Regions from separate parts of the Pseudomonas sp. DY-1 genome, predicted to be linked through region 1. Evidence: predicted binding sites of a transcription regulator. Region 1 holds the regulator's gene; each other region holds the start of a gene.
What was found. Region 1 encodes sigma-54, which starts transcription at its own class of promoters, with help from an activator protein. Its sites were predicted from a motif close to ANTGGCATNNANNTTGCTNT; they were not measured.

Region 1 (7,675 bases):
AACAGGCCGACACCAATCTCCAAGGTGCGGATTTGCATCAGAAATCTCCAAACATCAAGGCGGTCAGGATGAAGTCCAGCCCCAGCACGGCGAGCGAGGCATAGACCACGGTTTTAGTCGTAGCGCGGCTGATCCCTTCCGAGGTCGGCTCGCAGTCATACCCTTGGAACACGGCGATCCAGGTCACCACGAAGGCGAATACGACGCTCTTGATCACGCCGTTCAGCACATCCTCGGTGAATTGCACACTGTTCTGCATATTGGCCCAGAAAGAGCCCTCATAGACGCCCAGCCAGTCCACGGCCACCATGGCGCCACCCCAGATGCCCACGACGCTGAAAATCATCGCCAGCAGCGGCATCGAGATAAAGCCGGCCCAGAGCCGGGGGGCGATGATGTACTTGAGCGGGTCGACGCCGATCATTTCCAGGCTTGAGAGCTGCTCGGTGGATTTCATGTTGCCGATCTCGGCGGTCAGCGCGGAGCCAGCCCGACCAGCGAAAAGCAGGCCGGTCACTACTGGACCAAGCTCACGCAGCAGCGTCAGCGCCACCATCTGGCCGACTGCCTGCTCTGAACCGTAGTCGACCAGGATGTTGTATCCCTGCAGGGCCAACACCATGCCGATGAAAACGCCGGAAACGACGATGATCGCCAGCGACATCACGCCGACGGCATAGAGCTGCTTGACCAGCAACTGAAAGCCATTGCCAACGCCAGTGCGGCCGAACAGGGCATGCAACAGGAACAGTGTGGAGCGCCCAAGCGCTTCCAGCACGTCCAGACCAGAACGCCCGAGCAGGCGAACGCGCTCGAGCAAGGACTTCTTGCGCATCAGCGCCCCCCCAGCAAGTCTTTGCGGTAATCAGGTGCCGGGAAATGGAAGGGCACCGGTCCATCCGGAATGCCTTTCATGAACTGGCGGATACGCGGGTTATCGGAATTCATCAGCTCGTCCGGAGTTCCCTGCCCCAGCACCTGCGCATCACCCACCACATAGATGTAGTCAGCAATGCTGGCGGTTTCCGCCAGATCGTGGGAAACCACGATGCTGGTGATACCGAGTGCATCGTTAAGCAGGCGAATCAAGCGCACCAGAACCCCCATGGCAATGGGGTCCTGACCGACGAACGGTTCGTCATACATCAGGATCTGAGGATCGAGCGCAATTGCGCGCGCCAGCGCCACGCGCCGCTTCATGCCGCCAGACAACTCGTCCGGCATCAGTTCGATGGCGCCACGCAGGCCAACTGCCTGAAGTTTCAGCAAGACAATGTCACGAATCATTTCCTCAGGCAGCTTGGTGTGCACCCGCAAAGGAAACGCGACGTTCTCGAAGACATCCAGATCGGTGAACAACGCACCGCTCTGGAACAGCACGCCAAACTGCTTGCGCATGTCGAACAGGTCGGCGCGGGAGAGCTTGGGCAGATTCTGACCGTTGACCCAGACTTCGCCACTCGCGGGCTTGAGCTGGGCAGCAATCAGGCGCAGTAGCGTGGTCTTGCCGCAGCCGGAAGGCCCCATGATGCCGGTAACCTTGCCGCGCGGGATACGAATATCGACGTCTTGGAAAATGCTGCGCGCGCCACGATTGAAGGTAACCCCCTTCAACTCGACGGCGTAGGTGTTTTCGGCACTCATCTAGACTCCTTGCGATACAGCCTCCCTGGAAGACGACGCGCCCCAACGCAAGGACACTCCGCTCAGAACGGGCCGAACAGGGCGCGAACTATATCACCGCGGCCTTGCGCCTCCCAAGGCCACGCTAGCGTCTGTTCAGCTTTGCGACAGCTTCGACGCCATTGACGCGTGAGCTAAATCACCTTTATCGCTATAATCGGCGCCTTTTCCCCCGGCCACTGCATGCCCATGAGCCAATCCAGCGATCTCATCAAGTCCGCACAACGCACTATCCAGCTCGAACGCGAGGCGATCGACGCCCTTATGCCACGCATCGACGCAGATTTCGTTCGCGCCTGCGAACTCATCCTGGATTGCAAGGGACGCGTAGTGGTGGTGGGTATGGGCAAGTCCGGACATGTCGGGAACAAGATTGCTGCCACCCTGGCCAGCACCGGCACCCCATCCTTCTTTGTTCACCCGGCCGAGGCCAGCCATGGCGACATGGGCATGATCACCCGTGAAGACGTGGTCCTGGCGCTCTCCAATTCCGGCTCGACTGCCGAAATCGTCACGCTGCTGCCGCTGATCAAGCGCCTGGGAATCACCCTGATCAGCCTCACTGGCAATCCGGACTCGCCCCTGGCCAAAGCCGCAGCTGCGAATCTGGATGCTCGAGTAGGCCAGGAAGCCTGCCCACTAAACCTGGCTCCCACATCGTCCACCACTGCGGCGCTGGTCCTGGGTGACGCTCTGGCCATCGCCCTGTTGGAAGCTCGTGGTTTCACCGCCGAAGACTTCGCCTTCTCTCATCCGGGCGGCGCGCTTGGCCGTCGCCTCCTGCTCAAGGTGGAGAACATCATGCACAGCGGCGAAAGCCTGCCCAGCGTCGCCCGCGGTACGCCGCTGCGCGAAGCCCTGCTGGAAATGACACGCAAGGGCCTGGGCATGACCGCGGTGGTGGAAAGTGACGGCCACCTCGCCGGCATATTCACCGACGGCGACCTGCGCCGCACTTTGGACAAAGGTGTCGATGTGCGCCAGGCCAGCATCGACGACGTCATGACGGTGCACGGCAAGACCGTACGCCCCGACATGCTTGCAGCTGAAGCGCTGAAGATCATGGACGACCACAAGATCAACGTGCTGGTTGTGGTCGATGAAGACGACCGCCCCATCGGCGCCCTGCATATCCATGACATGACCCGCGCCGGAGTGATCTGATGAGCAATGAACTCCTCACTCGTGCCAAGGCCGTTCGCCTGGCCGTGTTCGACGTGGACGGCGTGCTGACCGACGGCCGCCTCTACTTCCTACCCGGCGGCGGAGAATTCAAGACCTTCAACACCCTCGACGGCCAAGGCATCAAGATGCTGATGAATGCTGGCGTGCGCACTGCCATCATCAGCGGCCGCCAGTCGGAGGTTGTCGAGCGTCGCGCACAGAACCTCGGCATACAGCATCTGTTCCAGGGGCGCGAAGACAAACTGGCTGTCCTCGACGGCCTGCTCGCGGAACTGGGGTTGAATTATGATCAGGTCGCCTACCTCGGTGACGACCTTCCCGACCTACCGGTGATTCGCCGTGTCGGCCTGGGCATGGCCGTGGCCAACGCCGATGCTTTCGTCCGCCAGCATGCCCATGGCATCACCCAGGCACGTGGCGGCGAAGGCGCAGCCCGTGAGTTCTGCGAACTCATACTGCGCGCCCAGGGCAGCCTGGAAGCGGCGCAAGCTGCTTATCTCTGAGGTTTTTCATGCCAAAGAACATCCGCCTTGCGCTGATCCTGACCCCGATCGCGGCGCTACTCATCGCTCTGGGGTACTGGAATATCCGTCCCGAAAGCTTCATGGACCGGACAGCAGCCACAGGCAACGACAACGCCATCGATTTCTACGTGGAAAATGGCAAGAGCACCCAGTTCCAGGAAGATGGCAAGCTCCACTACGAAATGACCGCGACCCACCTCGAACATATAAAGGCCACTGATGTCACACTGCTGACCAATCCGGACCTGCTCCTGCATCGCGGCACCGCATACCCCTGGCACGTACAAAGCGAGCGAGGCGAAGTCGGCCCTGAAGGCAAGCAGGTCGAACTGATCGACAAGGTCCGGGTGGCGCGCACCGACGGCAAGGGGCGCCCGACCATCCTGACCACTAGCCGCCTGACCGTGTTCCCTGACGAGGAATATGCGCAGACCCAGCAAGCCGTTAGAATCGACGCGGCCAATGGGGTGACCACGGCACAAGGAATGAAAGCGTACTTGAATGACAGCAGGATGATCCTGCAGTCCAACGTAAGAGGCCAGCATGAGGTTCGTTAAAACCCTCCCCCTGTTGCTCAGCCTGGGTACCGCACTCGGAAGTGCTGCCGCCTGGGCCCTGCCCACGGACCGCGATCAACCGATTCGCGTCCAGGCCGACAGCGCCGAGCTCGATGACAAGCAGGGCGTCGCGGTCTACCGCGGCAACGTCGTGATCACCCAGGGAACCCTGAAGATCACCGGCGATACCGTCACCATTACCCAGGACGCGAATGGCGATGTCGAGGTCTTCACCTCGGTCGGCAAGCCCGCTTACTACGAACAGAAGCCTGCGGTGGACAAGGAAATAGTCAAGGCCTATGGCCTGACCATCCAGTACTTCGCGGCCAACGAGCGCATCATTCTGCTCGACCAGGCCAAGGTGGTTCAGGAAGGCAACACCTTCGAAGGCGAGAAGATCGTCTATGACACCCAGCGCCAGATCGTCAACGCAGGCCGCGCTACCGGCAATAACGTGACCACTCCGCGTCCGCGAATCGACATGGTCATCCAGCCGAAGAAGAAAGAGCAGAAAGCACAGTAATGGCGACTCTCAAAGCCCAGCATCTGGCCAAGAGCTACAAGAGCCGCCAGGTGGTCCGCGATGTCAGCCTGTCGATCGACAGCGGACAAATCGTTGGCCTTCTCGGCCCCAACGGTGCCGGCAAGACCACCTGCTTCTACATGATTGTCGGCTTGGTTCAGGCCGACCAGGGCCGCGTCCTGATCGACCAGCAGGACGTCACCCATCAGCCCATGCATGGCCGCGCCCGTGCGGGCATCGGCTACCTGCCGCAGGAAGCCTCGATCTTCCGCAAGCTCAGCGTGGCGGACAACATCATGGCGATCCTCGAGACCCGCAAGGACCTCGACCGCGCCACGCGCCGCAAGGAGCTGGAAAGCCTGCTGCAGGAGTTCCACATCAGCCACATTCGCGACAGTCTCGGCATGAGCCTGTCAGGCGGTGAGCGCCGTCGGGTGGAAATCGCCCGGGCGCTGGCTACCTCCCCGAAATTCATCCTGCTGGACGAACCGTTCGCCGGCGTGGACCCGATTTCCGTGGGCGATATCAAGCAGATAATCCATCATCTCAAGGCCAAGGGAATCGGTGTGCTCATCACCGACCACAACGTCCGTGAAACGCTGGACATCTGCGAGACCGCCTACATTGTCAGTGACGGACAACTGATTGCCGAGGGTAGTGCGGAAGCCATCCTGGCCAACCAGCTGGTGAAGGAAGTCTATCTGGGCCACGAGTTCCGCCTGTAGCCTCCCGCGACATCTCCTACAAGATGGGTTGCGCGAGCTAGGAAAATCCTTCAAGGTCAGGCATATAATTTGCTTCCTGGTGGCGCTTCGGCGCCCTGTTGTGGATGGCGCGTGAGCGCCGGCGAATCAAGGTGCTAAGCCCTCTGCCATGAAACCATCGCTAGTCCTTAAGATGGGCCAGCAGCTGACGATGACCCCTCAGCTGCAACAGGCCATCCGCCTACTCCAACTCTCCACCCTGGACCTCCAGCAGGAGATCCAGGAAGCACTGGAGTCCAATCCCATGCTTGAGCGGCAGGAGGATGGCGACGATTTCGACACCTCCGACCCGATGGCCGAAGGCGACCAACTGCCTAACACGAGTAGCCAGGAAGCCAGCTTCCAGGAGTCCAGCGTCGAAACCAATGCCGAAGCCATGGAAGATGGCGAATGGCACGAACGCATTCCCAGCGAACTCCCTGTCGATACGGCCTGGGAAGATGTCTACCAGACCAGCGCCAGCAGCCTGCCGAGCAACGATGACGACGAGTGGGATTTCACCTCGCGCACCTCGGTCGGTGAAAGCCTGCAGAGCCACCTGCTCTGGCAGCTGAACCTGGCCCCCATGTCAGACACCGACCGCCTGATTGGTGTCACCCTCATCGACTGCATCAATAACGACGGTTACCTCGAAGAGACGCTGGCAGAGATAGTCGAGGCCTTCGACCCCGAGCTCGGTATCGAGCTGGACGAAGTCGAAGTCGTCCTTCATCGCATCCAACAGTTCGAGCCCGCAGGCATCGGTGCCCGCGACCTGCGCGAATGCCTGATCCTGCAACTTCGCCAGCTGCCTCCGGGCACCCCGTGGCTGACCGAGGCCCAACGTCTGGCTGGTGACTTCCTAGACCTGCTCGGCAGCCGTGACTACAGCCAGTTGATGCGGCGCATGAAGGTCAAGGAAGACGAACTGCGCCAGATCATCGAACTGATTCAGGCCCTGAATCCACGTCCCGGCTCGCAGATCGAAGCCAGCGAACCCGAGTACGTCGTACCCGACGTGATCGTCCGCAAGCACAACGAACGCTGGCTGGTTGAGCTAAACCAGGAAGCCGTACCGCGCCTGCGGGTCAATCCGCACTACGCGGGTTTCGTTCGTCGCGCCGATTCCAGCGCCGACAACACCTTCATGCGCAATCAGCTTCAGGAGGCTCGCTGGTTCATCAAGAGCCTGCAGAGCCGAAACGAGACTCTGATGAAGGTCGCCACCCAGATCGTCGAGCACCAGCGCGGCTTCCTGGAGTATGGCGAAGAGGCGATGAAACCCCTGGTCCTGCATGACATCGCCGAAGCCGTAGGTATGCACGAGTCCACAATCTCGCGCGTGACTACCCAGAAATACATGCACACTCCCCGCGGAATCTACGAGCTGAAGTACTTTTTCTCCAGCCACGTAAGCACCTCGGAAGGCGGTGAATGTTCGTCTACCGCGATCCGCGCAATCATCAAGAAACTGGTCGCAGCGGAAAATCCGAAAAAGCCGTTGAGCGACAGCAAGATCGCTGGTTTACTGGAGGCACAGGGCATTCAAGTGGCCCGTCGCACAGTAGCCAAGTATCGCGAATCCCTTGGGATAGCGCCTTCCAGCGAGCGGAAGCGACTGATGTGACGCGGAAATTGACCCACGCCAAAGTGTTCCGGTGGCAGGCCCGTTAGCCTGTCTCTTATACACGGGCAATAAGGAGAAAGCGGTATGCAAGTCAACATCAGTGGACATCAACTGGATGTGACCGACGCCCTGCGCGATTATGTCGGCGAGAAACTTGGCCGGCTCGAGCGCCACTTCGACAAGATCACCAATGTGCAAGTCATCATGGAGGTCGAGAAACTGAAACAAAAGATCGAAGCCACCTTGCACATCGCCGGCGGGGAGGTCGTGGCCAATGCGGAACATGAAGACATGTACGCCGCCATCGATCTGCTCACCGACAAACTTGACCGCCAACTGATCAAACACAAGGAAAAGCAGTTGAATCGCCAGCAGGGCGCTACGGCCCGCTGACACTCTTCCCCCTCTTATGATTCGACTCGAGCAAATCCTGACCCCCGGCCGTTCCCTGGTGAACGTGCCGGGCGGCAGCAAAAAGCGTGTACTGGAACAGATTGCCAAGCTGGTTTCCCGTGACCTCCCCGACCTCGATAACCAGGATATTTTCGAAAGCCTGGTAGCCCGGGAGAAGCTCGGTTCCACCGGTTTCGGCAACGGCATCGCCATTCCCCACTGTCGCCTCATCGGCTGCATCGCGCCCATAAGCGCCGTGCTGCGCCTTGACGCGCCAGTTGATTTCGACGCCATCGACGGTGCTCCGGTTGACCTGCTGTTTGTCCTGCTGGTCCCGGAAGCTGCCACCGATGAGCACCTTGAATTGCTCCGACAGATAGCCAGCATGCTTGACCGCAGCGATGTGCGCGAGCGTCTGCGCCAGGCTCCCGACAGCACCA
Region 2 (7,675 bases), 1.3 Mb from region 1:
GTGGTCATGGATAGGGCTCCAGTGAGCTTTACTCCCTCTCCCTCCGGGAGAGGGCTGGGGAGAGGGCAACACCGCGCGGTGCCTGGCTACCCTCACCCCCGGCCCCTCTCCCAGAGCGAGAGGGGAGCTTTCATCGTGCTACGGACTGGACTGAGCGAGCGGCCTGAAGGCAAGGCGCCCCGCAGCGAGGCGCGAGACATATCTTCTGGCAGGCGACGCGCCGAGCGAGGACGCAACGCAGCCATCAGGTCGCGCAGCCAGTTCAGCGCCCGCCCATGATCGCGATATAGTCCTGCGTCCACCGGCTGTACGGCACGAACTTCCCACCCTGGGCTTCCGGGGTTTTCCAGAAGGCGATCTTGTCGAACTGGTCATAACCGTTGGTGGCGCAGCCACCGGGGCCGAGGAGTTCGCTGCTGGTGCAGCCCTTGGCAACCACGGGCAGCGAGCCGAACCAGGCGGCCAGGTCACCCTGGACCTTGGGTTGCAACGACCAGTCCATCCACTTGTAGGCGCAGTTCGGGTGCTTGGCGTCCACGTGCAGCATGGTGGTGTCGGCCCAGCCGGTGACCCCCTCTTTCGGGAACACCGTTTCCACCGGTTGCTTCTCGGCCTTCAAGGTATTGGCCATGTAGCCCCAGGTGCTGGAGGCGGCCACGCCTTCATTCTTGAAATCGCTCATCTGTACGGTCGCGTCATGCCAGTAGCGGTGCACCAGGCTGTGCTGCTTGCGCAGCAGGTCGAGCGCCGCGGCGTACTGCTCTTCGGTGAGCTGGTAGGGGTCCTGGATGCCCAGTTCCGGCCTGGCGGATTTCAGGTAGAGGGCGGCGTCGGCGATGTAGATCGGGCCGTCATAGGCCTGCACGCGCCCCTTGTTGGCCTTGCCATCGGCCAACTGCTGGGGCTCGAAGACCACGGCCCAGCTATCCGGCGCCTGCTTGAACAGCTTGGTGTTGTACATCAGCAGGTTCGGCCCCCATTGGTACGGGGTGCCATAGTGCACGCCTTTCACCGTGTGCCAGGGCGCGTCCTGGAGACGCTCGTCGAGGGTCTTCCAGTTGGGGATCAGATCCGGGTTGATCGGCTGTACCCGTTTGCCGAACACCAGGCGCAGCGAGGCGTCGCCGGAAGCGGTGACAAGGTCGTAGCCGCCCTTGGCCATCAGGCTGACCATCTCGTCGGACGTGGCGGCGGTCTTCACGTTGACCTTGCAGCCGCTGTCTTTCTCGAACTGAGTGACCCAGTCGTAGTTCTTGTCCGACTCGCCGCGTTCGATGTAGCCGGGCCAGGCGATGATGTCGAGCTGGCCTTCACCCTTGCCGAGCTGCTTCAGCGGTTCGGCAGCCTGGGCAGAGGCGATGAGGCAGGCGCAACTGACGGCGAATGAAAGGAAGGCTGGTTTGAACGAAGGCATTGTCGACTCCTGTTGTACATGACGTGCGGAGCCTGTTCGGCGGAACTACATGCCGTTGGCGATGCGATGAAAGCGCGCCGAAAAATACGGCCGCTACTCGCATTGAGCAGCGTAGTTCGGGGCTTTGGGGCTGACAAGGAAAGGGGCTTGGGAGTGGTGCGAGAGGTGTGGGAGCGAATTCATTCGCGAAAGGGGGAGCGCAGCTTCCCCGCGTGAACAAGGCAGATCTTCGATCTGCTTCGCGAATGAATTCGTGCGGTTGCACCCTCAGAAATGGATGGTCGCTTCACCCTTGTGCCAATTGCAGGGGCACAGCTCTTCTGTCAGCAGCGCGTCGAGCAGGCGCAGGGTTTCCTGCGGGTTACGACCTACCAGCAGATCGTTCACCGAGACATGGCGGATGACATTGTCCGGGTCGATGATGAAGGTCGCGCGCAGGGCCACGCCTTCGCGCCGGTCGATGATGCCCAGGGCGTTGGTCAGTTCGTGCCGGATGTCCGCCAACCAGGGAAAGCTCAGCCCTTTGAGGTCCTTGTGGTCGCGGCGCCAGGCGAGGTGGACGAACTCGCTGTCGGTGGAGGCCCCGATCAGCTGGGTGTCGCGGTCATTGAATTGCTCCAGCAGGTCCGCGAACGCCTTGATCTCGGTAGGACAGACGAAGGTGAAATCCTTGGGCCAGAAGAACAGCACCTTCCATTTGCCGAGGAGGCTGTCCTGATTGACGCGCTTGAAAGCGCTCTCCGGGGTGGCGGCGTGTTCCGAGTCGTGGTCTACCGCCAGCAGGTTGAACGCCGGCAGTTTGTCTCCGATGGTGAGCATGGCAGGTTGCTCCGGGCAGGAGGGGGCACTGGAATGGAGCAAGTATGGAAGGCTCCCGCGACCTTGGAAAATGCGTCCGGGCAATGGCGACCATAGGAAGCTGGCTATGACCTTAGGTCGGAGGGTTATAGGACAAATTCCAAATCGCAACATATACATAGAACAATCGATCCCAAGGGCCGCACGAGGCCGGGCTAGACTGTTCGTTCCAGGGATGGCGGTTCCTTCGGGACAACCGGGGGAACACCTCGCCGTCGCATTCCGTCCAACCCTGTACCGCCGCCAAATAGGGCGACATGGTCAGTTCGGTTCCGCGAGCTGCACCAGTCTGGGGCGCTACGACTGCGCGTGTGCTGCAAGTTATTGAAAGGCAAGCGGTTGTTGCGATGGCACGGGGCTTGCGACTGCGTATTCGCCCGTGGTGACAAGGAGTTAGGCATGTCCCGCACTTTTTATGACGAGATGTATGACGCGAGTGGCGAGTGCCGTCCGCATTATCGGGAATTCGCCCGCTGGCTGGCCGACACCCCCGAGGAGCTTCTGGCCCAGCGACGCCGTGAGGCTGACCTGTTATTCCACCGAGCCGGTATCACGTTCACTCTTTACGGCGATGAACAGGGTACCGAGCGCCTGATCCCCTTCGACACCATTCCCCGTGCCATTCCCATGAGCGAATGGCGGGTGGTTGAGAAAGGCTGCATTCAGCGTGTGAAGGCGCTGAACATGTTCCTCGCCGACCTCTATCACAACCAGCGGATCATCAAGGCCGGGATCATTCCTGCCGAGCAGGTGCTGGCCAACGAGGGCTACCAGATCGCCATGCAGGACCTGGATCTGCACCGCGATATCTACGCCCATATCGCCGGGGTCGACCTGGTGCGCGATGGTGATGGCACCTACTACGTGCTGGAAGACAACCTGCGCACCCCGAGCGGTGTCAGCTACATGCTCGAAGACCGCAAGATGATGATGCGGCTGTTTCCTGAGCTCTTCGCCGCCCAGCGCGTCGCCCCTATCGATCACTACCCGAACATGCTGCTGGACACGCTGAAGAGCTCCAGCCCGCTGGACAACCCCAGCGTGGTGGTGCTGACGCCGGGGCGCTTCAACAGCGCCTACTTCGAGCATGCCTTCCTCGCTCGCGAGATGGGCGTGGAGTTGGTGGAAGGGGCTGACCTGTTCGTCCGCGACGACCGGGTGTTCATGCGGACCACCGCCGGCCCGCAACCGGTCGACGTGATCTACCGCCGGCTGGACGATGCCTTCCTCGATCCGTTGGCGTTCAACCCCGAATCCATGCTTGGCGTGCCCGGCCTGCTGGCCGCCTACCGCTCCGGCAACGTGGTGCTGGCCAACGCCATCGGCACCGGCGTGGCGGACGACAAATCCATCTATCCCTACGTCGGCGACATGATCCGCTTCTACCTGGATGAGGAGCCCATCCTGAAGAACGTGCCCACTTGGCAATGCCGCAAGCCTGAAGAACTGTCCCATGTGCTGGCCCATCTGCCCGAACTGGTAGTCAAGGAAACCCAGGGCTCCGGCGGCTACGGCATGCTGGTGGGGCCGGCCGCCAGTGCCAAGGAAATCGAAGCCTTCCGCGAGCGCCTCAAGGCCCGCCCCGAGGCCTACATCGCCCAGCCCACGCTGTGTCTGTCCACCTGCCCGACCTTCGTCGAGAAGGGCATCGCCCCGCGCCACATCGACCTGCGGCCCTTCGTGCTCTCCGGGCGGGAAACCCGACTGGTGCCCGGCGGCCTGACCCGCGTGGCGCTGCGTGAAGGCTCCCTGGTGGTGAACTCATCCCAGGGTGGCGGTACCAAGGACACCTGGATCGTGGAGGACTGATCATGCTGAGCAGAACTGCCTCCGAGCTTTACTGGATGTCGCGCTACCTGGAGCGCGCGGAAAACCTGGCACGCATGCTGGAAGTCAGTTATTCGCTGTCGCTGATGCCCCAGGACGGCCGTGGCGATGGCCTGGACGAACTGGCCATGTCGCTGCTAAGCACCGGCACCCTGGAGCTTTATCAGGAGCGACATGGTGAGTTGAACGCCGGGCGCATGCTGCACTTCTTCGCCCTTGACGCAGACAACCAGGCGAGCATCTTCAGCTGTCTGCGCGCGGCCCGGATCAATGCCCATGCCGTGCGCGGGCGGATCACCGCCGACATCTGGGAGAACATCAACGCCACCTGGCTGGAGATGCTGAACATCTCCAACGAGGGTCTTGGCCGCTACGGAATCAGCCGTTTCTGCGAGTGGGTAAAGGAGCGCTCGCACCTGTTCCGCGGCGCCAGCTACGGCACCATCATGCGTGGCGAGGCCTACTGCTTCATTCGCCTGGGCACCTTCATCGAGCGCGCGGACAACACCCTGCGCCTACTGGACTCGCGCTACGAAATGTTTGGCGAAGAGTCAGAGGAGGTCAGCGACAGTTCCGCACGCGGCTACTACCAGTGGAGCGCGTTGCTCCGCGCCTTGTCGTCGTTCGAGGCCTACACCGAGGTGTATCGGGGCTCGCCCGATGCCCGTCAGGTTTCCGAGCTGCTTCTGCTTCGCGCCGACGTACCGCGTTCGCTGCGCGCGTGCATGGAAGAACTGAACGACATCCTCGCCCACCTGCCAGGAGACAACGGTCGCCCGGCCCAGCGCCTGGCCGCGGAATTGGACGCGCGGCTGCGTTACACCGCCATCGACGAAATCCTCGATGAGGGCCTGCACACGTGGCTCACCGACTTCATCCTGCTGGTCCGCCAACTGGCTCGGGCCATCCATAGCTCGTATCTGGAGGCTGTATGAAACTGTCCATCCGCCACGACACCACTTACCGCTACGACGACCAGGTCCGCGCGAGCATCCAGTACCTGCGCCTGACTCCCCAGGAAAACGAACGCCAGCACGTGCTCAGTTGGCAGTTGACCCTGCCGCGCCCGGTGCGTGCGCAGGTCGACCCCTTCGGCAACATCTTTCATGTACTGACCCTGGACGAGCCCCATGACTCCATCGTCATCAGCGCCCGTGGCCAGGTGGAGATCGACGAGAAACGTGAGGCCGAGCACGACAAACACTCGGCCTTGCCATTTCTGCGTTTCACCCGCCTGACCACGGCAGACGACGCCCTGCGGGAGTTCGCCGCGCTTGAGTGCGGGAACCGTCGTGATCGGGGTGGACTGATCGACCTGATGGAAGCGCTGCATGCGCAGATGCCCTTCAAGAAAGGTGTGACCCGCGTCGACAGCACCGCCGCCGAAGCCTTCGCCGGTCGTGCCGGAGTCTGCCAGGACCATACCCACGCATTCCTGGCCTGTGCCCGCAGCCTGGGCATTCCGGCGCGCTTCGTTTCCGGTTACCTGTACCAGGGCAATGACCAGAACCTCGCCAGCCACGCCTGGGCCGAAGCTTGGCTGGGCGATGCCTGGTACAGCTTCGACGTGACCAACAACCTGGCCCGCCCCGAGCGTCACCTGAAACTGGCGGTGGGACTGGACTACCTGGATGCCTGTCCGGTGCGCGGCATGCGTCGCGGCGGTGGCGGCGAGCAGATGCACGCCAAGGTGGACGCGCCGCCGTTGCTGGTGCAGGTGCAGTAACGCGAGCTTCCCGGCGTTCCGCGAGACCGGCCGCCCCTTTCTGCCAGCCCGCCAGGGCCGGCGGCCGGACATTCGACGCGGAGAGTCTCAACAAGGAGAACCGGCATGACCTATTGCGTCGCCATGCACCTGGCCGACGGCCTGGTGTTCGTATCGGACTCGCGAACCAATGCGGGCATCGATCACATCGCTACCTTCCGCAAGCTCTATACCTTCGGCGTTACCGGCGAGCGGCTGATCGTCCTGCAGAGCGCCGGCAACCTGGCTACATCGCAGTCCGTGGTCAACCTGCTCAAGCAACGCATAGGCGGTCCGGGACCGAATCTGAACACCGTGCCCACCCTCTACGACGCCACTGCGCTGGTGGCCGAAACCATTCGTGAAGTCATCGCCCGCGATGGTGCTCCGCTGGCGGGCAATACCGACCTGACCTGTTCGTTCCTGGTGGGTGGGCAAATCGCCGGCACCCCGCCGGACCTCTACAGCATCTATCCGCAAGGCAATTTCATCCAGGCCACTGTGGACACCCCCTTCCTGCAACTGGGGGAGAGCAAGTACGGCAAGCCGATCCTCGACCGCAACCTGGAATTCGACACCAGCCTGGAAGAGGGCCTGCGCTGTGCCCTGGTGTCGTTTGATTCCACCATCCGCAGCAACCTATCCGTAGGCATGCCACTGGACCTGCTGGTGTATCACCGCGACAGCCTGATTCTTCCCGCCGGCTACCGGGTGACCGAGGAAGACAAATACTTCGTCGACATCCGCCGCCAATGGGCGGAAGGACTGCAAGCCCTGATCAGCGAGTTGCCACCGCCACCGGTGGAATACAACGTGTGATCGGGGAGACCTTCGGCCTCCTTGGCGAATGAGTTCGCCCCTACGGGGACTGCGCCGAACTCACCTGCGGCACGATATCTACCCCTTCTCCCGCTGGGAGAGGGCTGGCGTGAGGGCGGTTGGGCAATGCAGGCACCCAACCTTCACCTGTAGGAGCGAATTCATTCGCGATAGCAATCCCCCCAGAAGCAGCCAGCGCTACAGGAAACCTACGGCGCCACCTTTCTCCCCGCCATGTGCTTCAGGTAGCCGATCAGCTGCCCGAGCTCTTCATCGGTGATGGCTTCTTTAGAGAAGCCCGGCATTCTGCCCTGGGGCCAGCGACGCAGGCTCTGTGGGTCGCGGATGTAGCGGGGGAGGAAGTCGCCGGCGAGGTATTCGGTGGGGTTATGAGGGATGTTCAGGTCCGGGCCGAACTGGGCATCACCCGCGCCGTTGAGGCGATGGCAAGCCAGGCAGTTTTTCTGGAACTGGTCGAAGCCGGCCTGTACTCCGGCGTCGGCGTTGTCGGCCGGGAGCAGGGCCGGGAAGCGCTCGGCCACGGAGGGCAGGTAGCGGATGCGTGCTACCTGGAAGGGCCATTGCTCCGGGCCGATGCGAGCGGCCTTGGGGTTGGTCCAGACCAGATAGAAGGGCCCGGCGCTGGGCTTGCCGGCAGCCAGCGGCGGCCATGGTTTGGCCGGGTCTTCGATGGCCAGCCAGGCGCGGGCGCCCTTGCTGTTCAACAGCGGAGCTGCAGCCAGTTCGGCGGCGAAGCCATCCAGCGCCACGGCCTGCAGGTGTTCGTCCGGCTTCACGCCTTCCAGCAATGCCGATAAAGGCACGGCGCGGTAGCGCATGGACTTCTTGTAGGAGACGTCATCGACAATGGTCACCTCCTGCGCTTGCGGATGGGCGAGCAGGGCGGCGGTATCCCAGGTGCGTGTGCCGCCGGGCATTTCCAGGGTCAGCTCGGCGGCGTGGAGCGGGGTGAAGCAGAACAGCAGGGCGAGAAGCGCATGGCGCATCGATCA
Region 3 (7,675 bases), 1.5 Mb from region 1:
CGTCCGTGTACTTGTAGATCTGTGCGGCGGCTGGCAGCGCGACGGCAAGCAGCAGGCAACTGATGATGAGGCGCATGGTGGCGGTCTCCGGAAGGTCATGCCAAGCCTTGCACCCGGATGGCGGGCTGGCAAGTCGGGCATTGTGCGACAGCGTCGGGGCCGCCGGTGTGCGCTGCAACACGTTGGGACATTTCTGGAATTCCCGTGCTACTCCCGGCCCGAGCGAACTGTGGGCGACCGCCGCTGTCAGTCTTGCCTTCGTGGCCTGCTCCGCCGCCCGCTGCTTGCGGATGGGCCGGGAGCCGGCTTTTGTATGATGCGGATCGCTTTCATCGTTTGTTGGATGACTCTCTCGTGCCGATACCATCCTTTTTCGCCCCCCGTTTCCTGTATCCGTTGCTCCTCTGCCTGCTCGTCGGACTGCTCTGTCCGGCGCAGGGGCAGGCGGCGCTGCCCAATCCGCTGGCGGGGAGTACCTCGGGCGGCGAGCAGGTCAGCAATGCCCAGCTCGAACAGTCGCTCAACCAGGTGATCAAGACCCTGGAGAACGATCAGCAGCGCACCGACTTGCTGAAGAAACTGAAGCAATTGCGTGACGTTACCGGCAAGGAGAAGGAGAGCGAGAGCGGGGTGCTCGGCTTGATCGGCGATACCCTGGGCAGCCTGGAGAAGCAGTTCCAGGGCGACAACAGTCCGTTGGTGATCTGGAGTAACCAATTCCAACTGGCGCGCGCGGAGGTGGAGGAGCGCCTGCCCGGATGGCGCGACTGGCCGGGCATCGTGTTCAACTTCGCCGTGGTCATCCTGCTCTGGGCCTGCCTGGCCAGCGCCCTGCTCTGGCTGGGGCGGCGCATGCGCGAGCGTTTCGGACTGTCGGCTGAGCTGCCACAGCATCCGAAGACTCGCGACCTCGTGCTGTTCGCACTGCGCAAGCTGGGCCCGTGGCTGATCGCCTTCTTCATAACCCTGTACCTGTCGTTCGTGTTGCCAAGTTCACTGAGCAAGATGCTGGCGATGCTGATGGCCTACGTGCTGGTTTGCGGCACCTTGTTCTCCGCGCTCTGCGTGATCTGCCTGTCACTGCTCAGCGGTCCGCACCGTATTCGGGCACTGGACATCCTGCGTCGCCAGGCTTTCCGACCGCTGTGGTTGATTGGCAGCCTGGCTGCGCTCGGTGAGGCGGCCCATGACCCAAGGCTGATCGCCGGCCTCGGCGAGCACACGGCGATTTGTCTTAGCACCCTGGCCAACGCCACTGCCGCCGTGCTCACTGCGCTGTTCGTGCTGCGTTTCCGTCGTCCCATCGCCCACCTGATCCGCAACCAGCCGCTGGAGCGCCGCCTCAAGCGCCGGGGCCTGCACGAGCTGGTGGAGCTGGTCGGCTCCCTGTGGTTCGTGCCGGTGCTGCTGCTGGTAGGGACCTCGCTGTTCGCCACTTTCGTGTCCGCGGCCGACAGCAGTGTCGCCTTGCGCCGCGCCCTGGTCTGCGCCGTGCTGGCAGTGGTGGCCATGACGGTGATCGGCTTGCTCAGTCGCCGCTCCGGTCGCAGTGGCGATGGGGGCCGGCGCAGTGCTCCTTACATCGAGCAATTGCAGAAGTTCGGTCTCACCCTGGTGCACCTCTTCGTGGTGCTGTTCTTCATCGAGGTGGGGCTGAGGGTCTGGGGCATGTCGCTGATTCGCTACGCCGAAGGCGAGGGTTCGGAAATCAGCATGAAGATGGCCAGCTTCGGCACCACCTTGCTGGTGGCCTGGCTGATCTGGATCCTCACCGACACGGCCGTACAGCACAGCCTCGGCGTTGGTGGCCGGAGCCGGCCGAATACCCGCGCCCTGACCATGCTGCCGCTGATTCGCAATGTGCTGTTCGTTACCATCGCGGTGATCGCCCTTATCGTTGCCCTGGCCAACATGGGCATGAATGTCACGCCGCTGCTGGCCGGCGCCGGCGTAATCGGCCTGGCGATCGGTTTTGGTGCGCAGTCTCTGGTGGCGGACCTGATCACCGGCCTGTTCATCATCATCGAGGACTCGTTGTCCATCGACGACTACGTCGACGTCGGCGGGCACCTTGGCACGGTGGAGGGGCTGACTATCCGCACCGTCCGTCTGCGCGACCTGGATGGTGTGGTGCACACCATCCCGTTCAGTGAGATCAAGAGCATCAAGAACTACTCTCGGCAGTTCGGCTACGCCATGTTCCGCTGGCCAGTGCCGTCGAGCATGCCGATCGACGATGCCGTTTCGCTGGTGCAGGAGGTGGCGAAAGAGCTACGCGGCGATCCGTCGGTCTACCGGAGCCTGTGGTCACCCCTGGAGTTGCAGGGCGTGGAAAGCTTCGACAATGGCCAGGCAATCCTGCGCTTCCGCTTCAAGACCGCTCCGATCAAGCAATGGGAAGTGCAGCGGGCGTTCAACCTGCGCCTGCGCAGGCGTCTCGACCAGAGTGGCCTGGAGTTGGCGATGCCGCGCCTGAACGTGCAGCTCAGCCGGATGCGCCAGCCAAGGGCTGAACCGTCGGAAGGGCAGGGCGTGCCGGCGGATGGCGGGATCTGAGGGGAGGGATCGGCTCCCACGGTACAGGGTGTCCGGGCAACAAAATGGCTTCCCGGACGTAGGTTGGGTAGAGGAGCGAAACCCAACAATAGGGGCATCCAGGCCCGGCGTATGTCGAACCGCACCGCTAATCGTTGGGTTTCGCTGCGCTCTACGCCAACCTACCTTGCGGTCACGCTCCGCGTTTCCTCAATAAAAAAGGCCTCCCGAGGGAGGCCTTAATGTTGACGCTATTTATAGGTATTCGTGGATCAGACGCTGTAGTACAGGTCGTATTCCAGCGGGTGCACGAAGGTGCGCACCTTGATTTCTTCTTCGCTCTTCAGCTCGATGTAGGCATCGATGAAGTCGTCGCTGAACACGCCGCCCTTGGTCAGGAACGCGCGGCCCTTGTCCAGCTCTTCCAGGGCTTCTTTCAGGCTGCCGCAAACCTGCGGGATTTCCTTGGCCTCTTCCGGCGGCAGGTCATACAGGTTCTTGTCAGCGGCATCGCCGGGGTGAATCTTGTTCTGGATACCGTCCAGACCGGCCATCAGCAGAGCTGCGAAGCACAGGTAGGGGTTGGCAGCCGGGTCCGGGAAGCGCGCTTCGATACGGCGGGCTTTCGGGCTGTTCACGTACGGGATACGGATCGAGGCGGAGCGGTTGCGGGCGGAGTAGGCCAGCATTACCGGGGCTTCGAAGCCCGGGACCAGACGCTTGTAGGAGTTGGTCGACGGGTTGGTGAAGCCGTTCAGGGCCTTGCCGTGCTTGATGATGCCGCCGATGAAGTACAGGGCGGTGTCGGACAGGCCGGCATAGCCTTCGCCAGCGAAGGTGTTCTTGCCATCTTTGGAGATGGACATGTGAACGTGCATGCCCGAACCGTTGTCGCCGTACAGCGGCTTCGGCATGAAGGTCACGGTCTTGCCGTAAGCGTCAGCCACGTTGTGCACGCAGTATTTCAGGGTCTGAACTTCGTCAGCCTTGGCAACCAGGGTGTTGAACTTCACGCCGATTTCGTTCTGGCCGGCAGTCGCCACTTCGTGGTGGTGAACTTCCACGACCAGGCCCATTTCTTCCAGTGCGTTGCACATGGCGGTGCGGATTTCGTGGTCGTGGTCGACCGGCGGTACCGGGAAGTAGCCGCCTTTGACGCCCGGACGGTGGCCTTTGTTGCCGCCTTCGATGTCAGCGTCGGTGTTCCAGGAAGCCTGCTCGGAGAAGATCTTGAACATGGAACCGGAAATGTCGGACTTGAACTTCACTTCGTCGAAGATGAAGAACTCCGGCTCCGGGCCTACGAATACGGTGTCACCGATGCCGGTGGTCTTGAGGAACTCCTCGGCGCGGCGGGCAATGGCGCGCGGGTCGCGATCGTAGCCTTGCATGGTGCTCGGCTCGATGATGTCGCAGACCAGGATCACGGTCGGCTCTTCGGTGAACGGGTCCAGAACGGCGGTGCTGTCGTCCGGGAGCAGGATCATGTCGGAGGCTTCGATGCCTTTCCAACCTTCGATGGAGGAGCCGTCGAACATCTTGCCGTGTTCGAAGAAATCGTCATCGGCGTCACGGGCCGGCATGGTCACGTGCTGCTGCTTGCCTTTGGTATCGGTGAAGCGCAGATCAATCCACTTCACGTCGTGTTCTTTAATCAGTTGAAGCGACTTCGACATGTTGTCCTCCAGGTGGTTGGGGGCAGGGACCTTGCCTCCCAAAAAATCGGGGTGAAGCCGGAGCGGGATAGTCCGCCAGGGCGACCTGCCTCACAAGGGAGCAAATTGCGTGCCAGTGCCCCGGAATGGGCAGATGGCCCTAAACTCGCGGCTGGCGGGGGCTTCGCTCCGTTTGTGCACAGTTTTGCGCACCGTTTTCGTGCCATGCGTGGTGCGCGTGATCCAATTTGGTGCAGAGAAAGCTTTGCTGAATGATTTTGGTCAAACCTTGAACAATTTCCGCTATAATCCGCGCCCCTCTTTTTCGGCCGCCGTCGCAAGCGCTGTTTTCATGAAACTCATCGTCAAAGTCTTCCCGGAAATCACCATCAAGAGCCGGCCGGTGCGCAAGCATTTCATCCGTCAGCTCTCGAAGAACATCCGCGCGGTCCTTAAAGACCTGGACCCGGAGCTCGAGGTGACCGGCGTTTGGGACAACCTGGAAGTGCAGACGCGGCAGACCGAGCCGAAGCTGCTGCGCGAGATGATCGAGCGGCTCACTTGCACTCCGGGCATCACGCACTTCCTGGAAGTGCACGAGTACCCGCTGGGCGACTTCGACGACGTACTGGAAAAGTGCAAGCTGCACTACGCCGACCAGATCCCCGGCAAGATTTTCGCCGTGCGCTGCAAGCGCGCCGGCAAGCACGAATTCACCTCCATGGAGCTGGAGCGCCATGTCGGCAGCCGCCTGCGCCAGGAGTGCAACGCAGCCGGCATCTCGCTGAAGAACCCGGAAGTGGAAGTGCGGATGGAAGTGCGCGACCAGCGCCTGTTCGTCATCCACCACCAGCACAATGGCATGGGCGGCTATCCGCTTGGTTCCCTGGAACAGACCCTCGTACTGATGTCCGGCGGCTTCGACTCCACCGTCGCCGCCTATCAGATGATGCGTCGCGGCCTGATGACCCACTTCTGCTTCTTCAATCTGGGCGGGCGTGCCCACGAACTGGGCGTGATGGAAGTGGCCCACTACCTGTGGGAGAAATTCGGCCGTTCCCAGCGCGTGCTATTCATCAGCGTGCCCTTCGAGGAAGTGGTCGGCGAAATCCTCAGCAAGGTCGACAACAGCCAGATGGGCGTGGTGCTCAAACGGATGATGCTGCGCGCCTCGACTCACATGGCGCGCAAGCTGACCCTGGATGCACTGGTGACCGGCGAAGCCATTTCCCAGGTATCCAGCCAGACCCTGCCCAACCTCTCGGTGATCGATTCGGCCACTGACATGCTGGTGCTGCGTCCGCTGATCGCCAGCCACAAGCAGGACATCATCGACACTGCCACTCGCATTGGCACTGCCGAGTTCGCCAAGCACATGCCCGAATACTGCGGCGTGATCTCGGTGAACCCGACCACCAAGGCCAAGCCCGGTCGCATCGAGCACGAGGAAGAACAGTTCGACATGGCCATCCTCGAGCGCGCCCTGGAGCGTGCTCGGCTGGTGCCCATCGATCGCGTGATCGATGAACTGGGCCAGGATGTAGCCGTGGAAGAAGTGTGCGAAGCCCTGCCGGGACAGATCGTCATCGACATCCGTCACCCCGATGCTCAGGAAGACGACCCTTTGGAGTTGCCTGGCATCGAAGTGCAGGCGCTGCCGTTCTATGCGGTCAACAACCGATTCAAGGAACTGGACGCCAATCGCCAGTACCTCCTGTATTGCGACAAGGGCGTAATGAGCCGCCTGCATGCTCACCACTTGCTCAGCGAGGGGCACGCCAATGTGCGCGTTTATCGCCCGGCCTAAGCAACCCGGGCTGTTCGGCGGCAGCATCCGCCACCGCCCTCCCGATTGCCGGCCCTGAGTCGCAGTTCATTCATCTGCGCCGCATAGACTTCGCGGCAAACCGAATCCTCTGATCGAGATACAAACGTGATCGAAAAACTCCGCAATATCGCCATCATCGCCCACGTCGACCATGGCAAGACCACCCTGGTGGACAAGCTCCTGAAGCTGTCCGGCACCCTCGACCGCAAAGAAGCGGAAAGCGAGCGCGTGATGGACTCCAACGACCAGGAAAAAGAGCGCGGCATCACCATCCTGGCGAAGAACACCGCCATCAAATGGAACGGCTACAACATCAACATCGTGGACACCCCCGGCCACGCCGACTTCGGCGGTGAGGTTGAGCGCGTGATGTCCATGGTGGACTCCGTACTGCTGGTGGTCGACGCCCAGGACGGCCCCATGCCGCAGACCCGCTTCGTGACCCAGAAGGCCTTCAAGGCCGGCCTGCGTCCGATCGTGGTGGTGAACAAGATCGACCGTCCGGGCGCGCGTCCTGACTGGGTCATCGACCAGATCTTCGACCTGTTCGACAACCTCGGCGCCACCGACGAGCAGCTGGACTTCCCGATCGTCTATGCCAGCGCCCTGAACGGCATCGCCGGTCTGGACCACGAGAAGATGGACGACAACATGGACGCCCTGTTCCAGGCCATCATCGACCACGTGCCGGTACCGGACGTAGACGTCGACGGTCCGTTCCAGATGCAGATTTCCCAGCTGGACTACAACAGCTTCCTCGGTGTGATCGGCATCGGCCGTATCGCCCGTGGCCGCGTCAAGGCCAACACCCAGGTCGTCGCCGTGAGCGACGACGGCACCAAGCGCAACGGCCGTATCCTGAAAATCATGGGCCACTCCGGCCTGCAGCGCGTGGAAGTGGCTGAAGCCGAAGCCGGCGACATCGTCTGCGTCAGCGGCATGGAAGAACTGTTCATCTCTGACACCCTGTGCGACCCGCAGAACGTCGAAGCGCGTCCGCCGCTGACCGTTGACCAGCCGACCGTGAGCATGACCTTCCAGGTCAACGACTCGCCGTTCGCCGGCAAGGAAGGCAAGTTCGTCACCAGCCGCAACATCAAGGACCGACTGGACAAGGAACTGCTGCACAACGTCGCCCTGCGCGTTGAAGCCGGCGAATCCGCCGAGAAGTTCAAAGTCTCCGGTCGTGGCGAGCTGCACCTCTCCGTACTGATCGAAACCATGCGCCGCGAAGGCTTCGAGATGGCCGTTGGCCGTCCGGAAGTGGTGATCATCGAGAAGGACGGCGAGAAGCAGGAGCCTTACGAGAACGTCACCATCGACATCGAAGAGCAGCACCAGGGCTCCGTGATGGAGCAGATGGGCCTGCGCAAGGGCGATCTCACCAACATGATCCCCGACGGCAAGGGCCGCGTGCGCCTGGAATACACCATCCCGGCGCGTGGCCTGATCGGCTTCCGTAACAACTTCCTGACCCTGACCTCGGGTACCGGCATCCTGACCTCGACCTTCAGCCACTACGGCCCGATCAAGGCTGGCGAAGTCAGCAACCGTCAGAACGGCGTACTGGTCTCCATGGCCACTGGCACCGCACTGACCTACTCGCTGGAAACCCTGCAGAGCCGCGGCAAGCTGTTCCTCGCCCCGGGCGACGAGA

Region 2: a site for sigma-54 is predicted at 2,619-2,638, ahead of D6Z43_RS08705 (circularly permuted type 2 ATP-grasp protein). Genes of this name have one in related genera too.
Region 3: a site for sigma-54 is predicted at 4,309-4,328, ahead of glnA (glutamate--ammonia ligase). Genes of this name have one in related genera too.

What each region holds. Positions count from the first base shown of each region.
Region 1 covers NZ_CP032616.1:3,110,063-3,117,737, forward strand. Annotated here, with positions in the region: gene mlaD (outer membrane lipid asymmetry maintenance protein MlaD) at 1-38, opposite strand, end outside; gene mlaE (lipid asymmetry maintenance ABC transporter permease subunit MlaE) at 38-835, opposite strand; gene D6Z43_RS14675 (ABC transporter ATP-binding protein) at 835-1,644, opposite strand; gene D6Z43_RS14680 (KpsF/GutQ family sugar-phosphate isomerase) at 1,867-2,847, shown strand; gene D6Z43_RS14685 (HAD family hydrolase) at 2,847-3,371, shown strand; gene lptC (LPS export ABC transporter periplasmic protein LptC) at 3,380-3,949, shown strand; gene lptA (lipopolysaccharide transport periplasmic protein LptA) at 3,936-4,472, shown strand; gene lptB (LPS export ABC transporter ATP-binding protein) at 4,472-5,197, shown strand; gene D6Z43_RS14705 (RNA polymerase factor sigma-54) at 5,346-6,842, shown strand; gene hpf (ribosome hibernation-promoting factor, HPF/YfiA family) at 6,927-7,235, shown strand; gene ptsN (PTS IIA-like nitrogen regulatory protein PtsN) at 7,252-7,675, shown strand, end outside.
Region 2 covers NZ_CP032616.1:1,797,257-1,804,931, reverse strand. Annotated here, with positions in the region: gene D6Z43_RS08720 (ABC transporter ATP-binding protein) at 1-8, opposite strand, end outside; gene ydcS (putative ABC transporter substrate-binding protein YdcS) at 263-1,414, opposite strand; gene D6Z43_RS08710 (peroxiredoxin) at 1,682-2,233, opposite strand; gene D6Z43_RS08705 (circularly permuted type 2 ATP-grasp protein) at 2,672-4,081, shown strand; gene D6Z43_RS08700 (alpha-E domain-containing protein) at 4,084-5,034, shown strand; gene D6Z43_RS08695 (transglutaminase family protein) at 5,031-5,825, shown strand; gene D6Z43_RS08690 (proteasome-type protease) at 5,931-6,662, shown strand; gene D6Z43_RS08685 (cytochrome c) at 6,872-7,669, opposite strand; gene D6Z43_RS08680 (rhodanese-like domain-containing protein) at 7,673-7,675, opposite strand, start outside.
Region 3 covers NZ_CP032616.1:4,603,959-4,611,633, forward strand. Annotated here, with positions in the region: gene D6Z43_RS21720 (DUF4124 domain-containing protein) at 1-76, opposite strand, end outside; gene D6Z43_RS21725 (mechanosensitive ion channel family protein) at 355-2,556, shown strand; gene glnA (glutamate--ammonia ligase) at 2,808-4,211, opposite strand; gene thiI (tRNA uracil 4-sulfurtransferase ThiI) at 4,543-5,997, shown strand; gene typA (translational GTPase TypA) at 6,124-7,675, shown strand, end outside.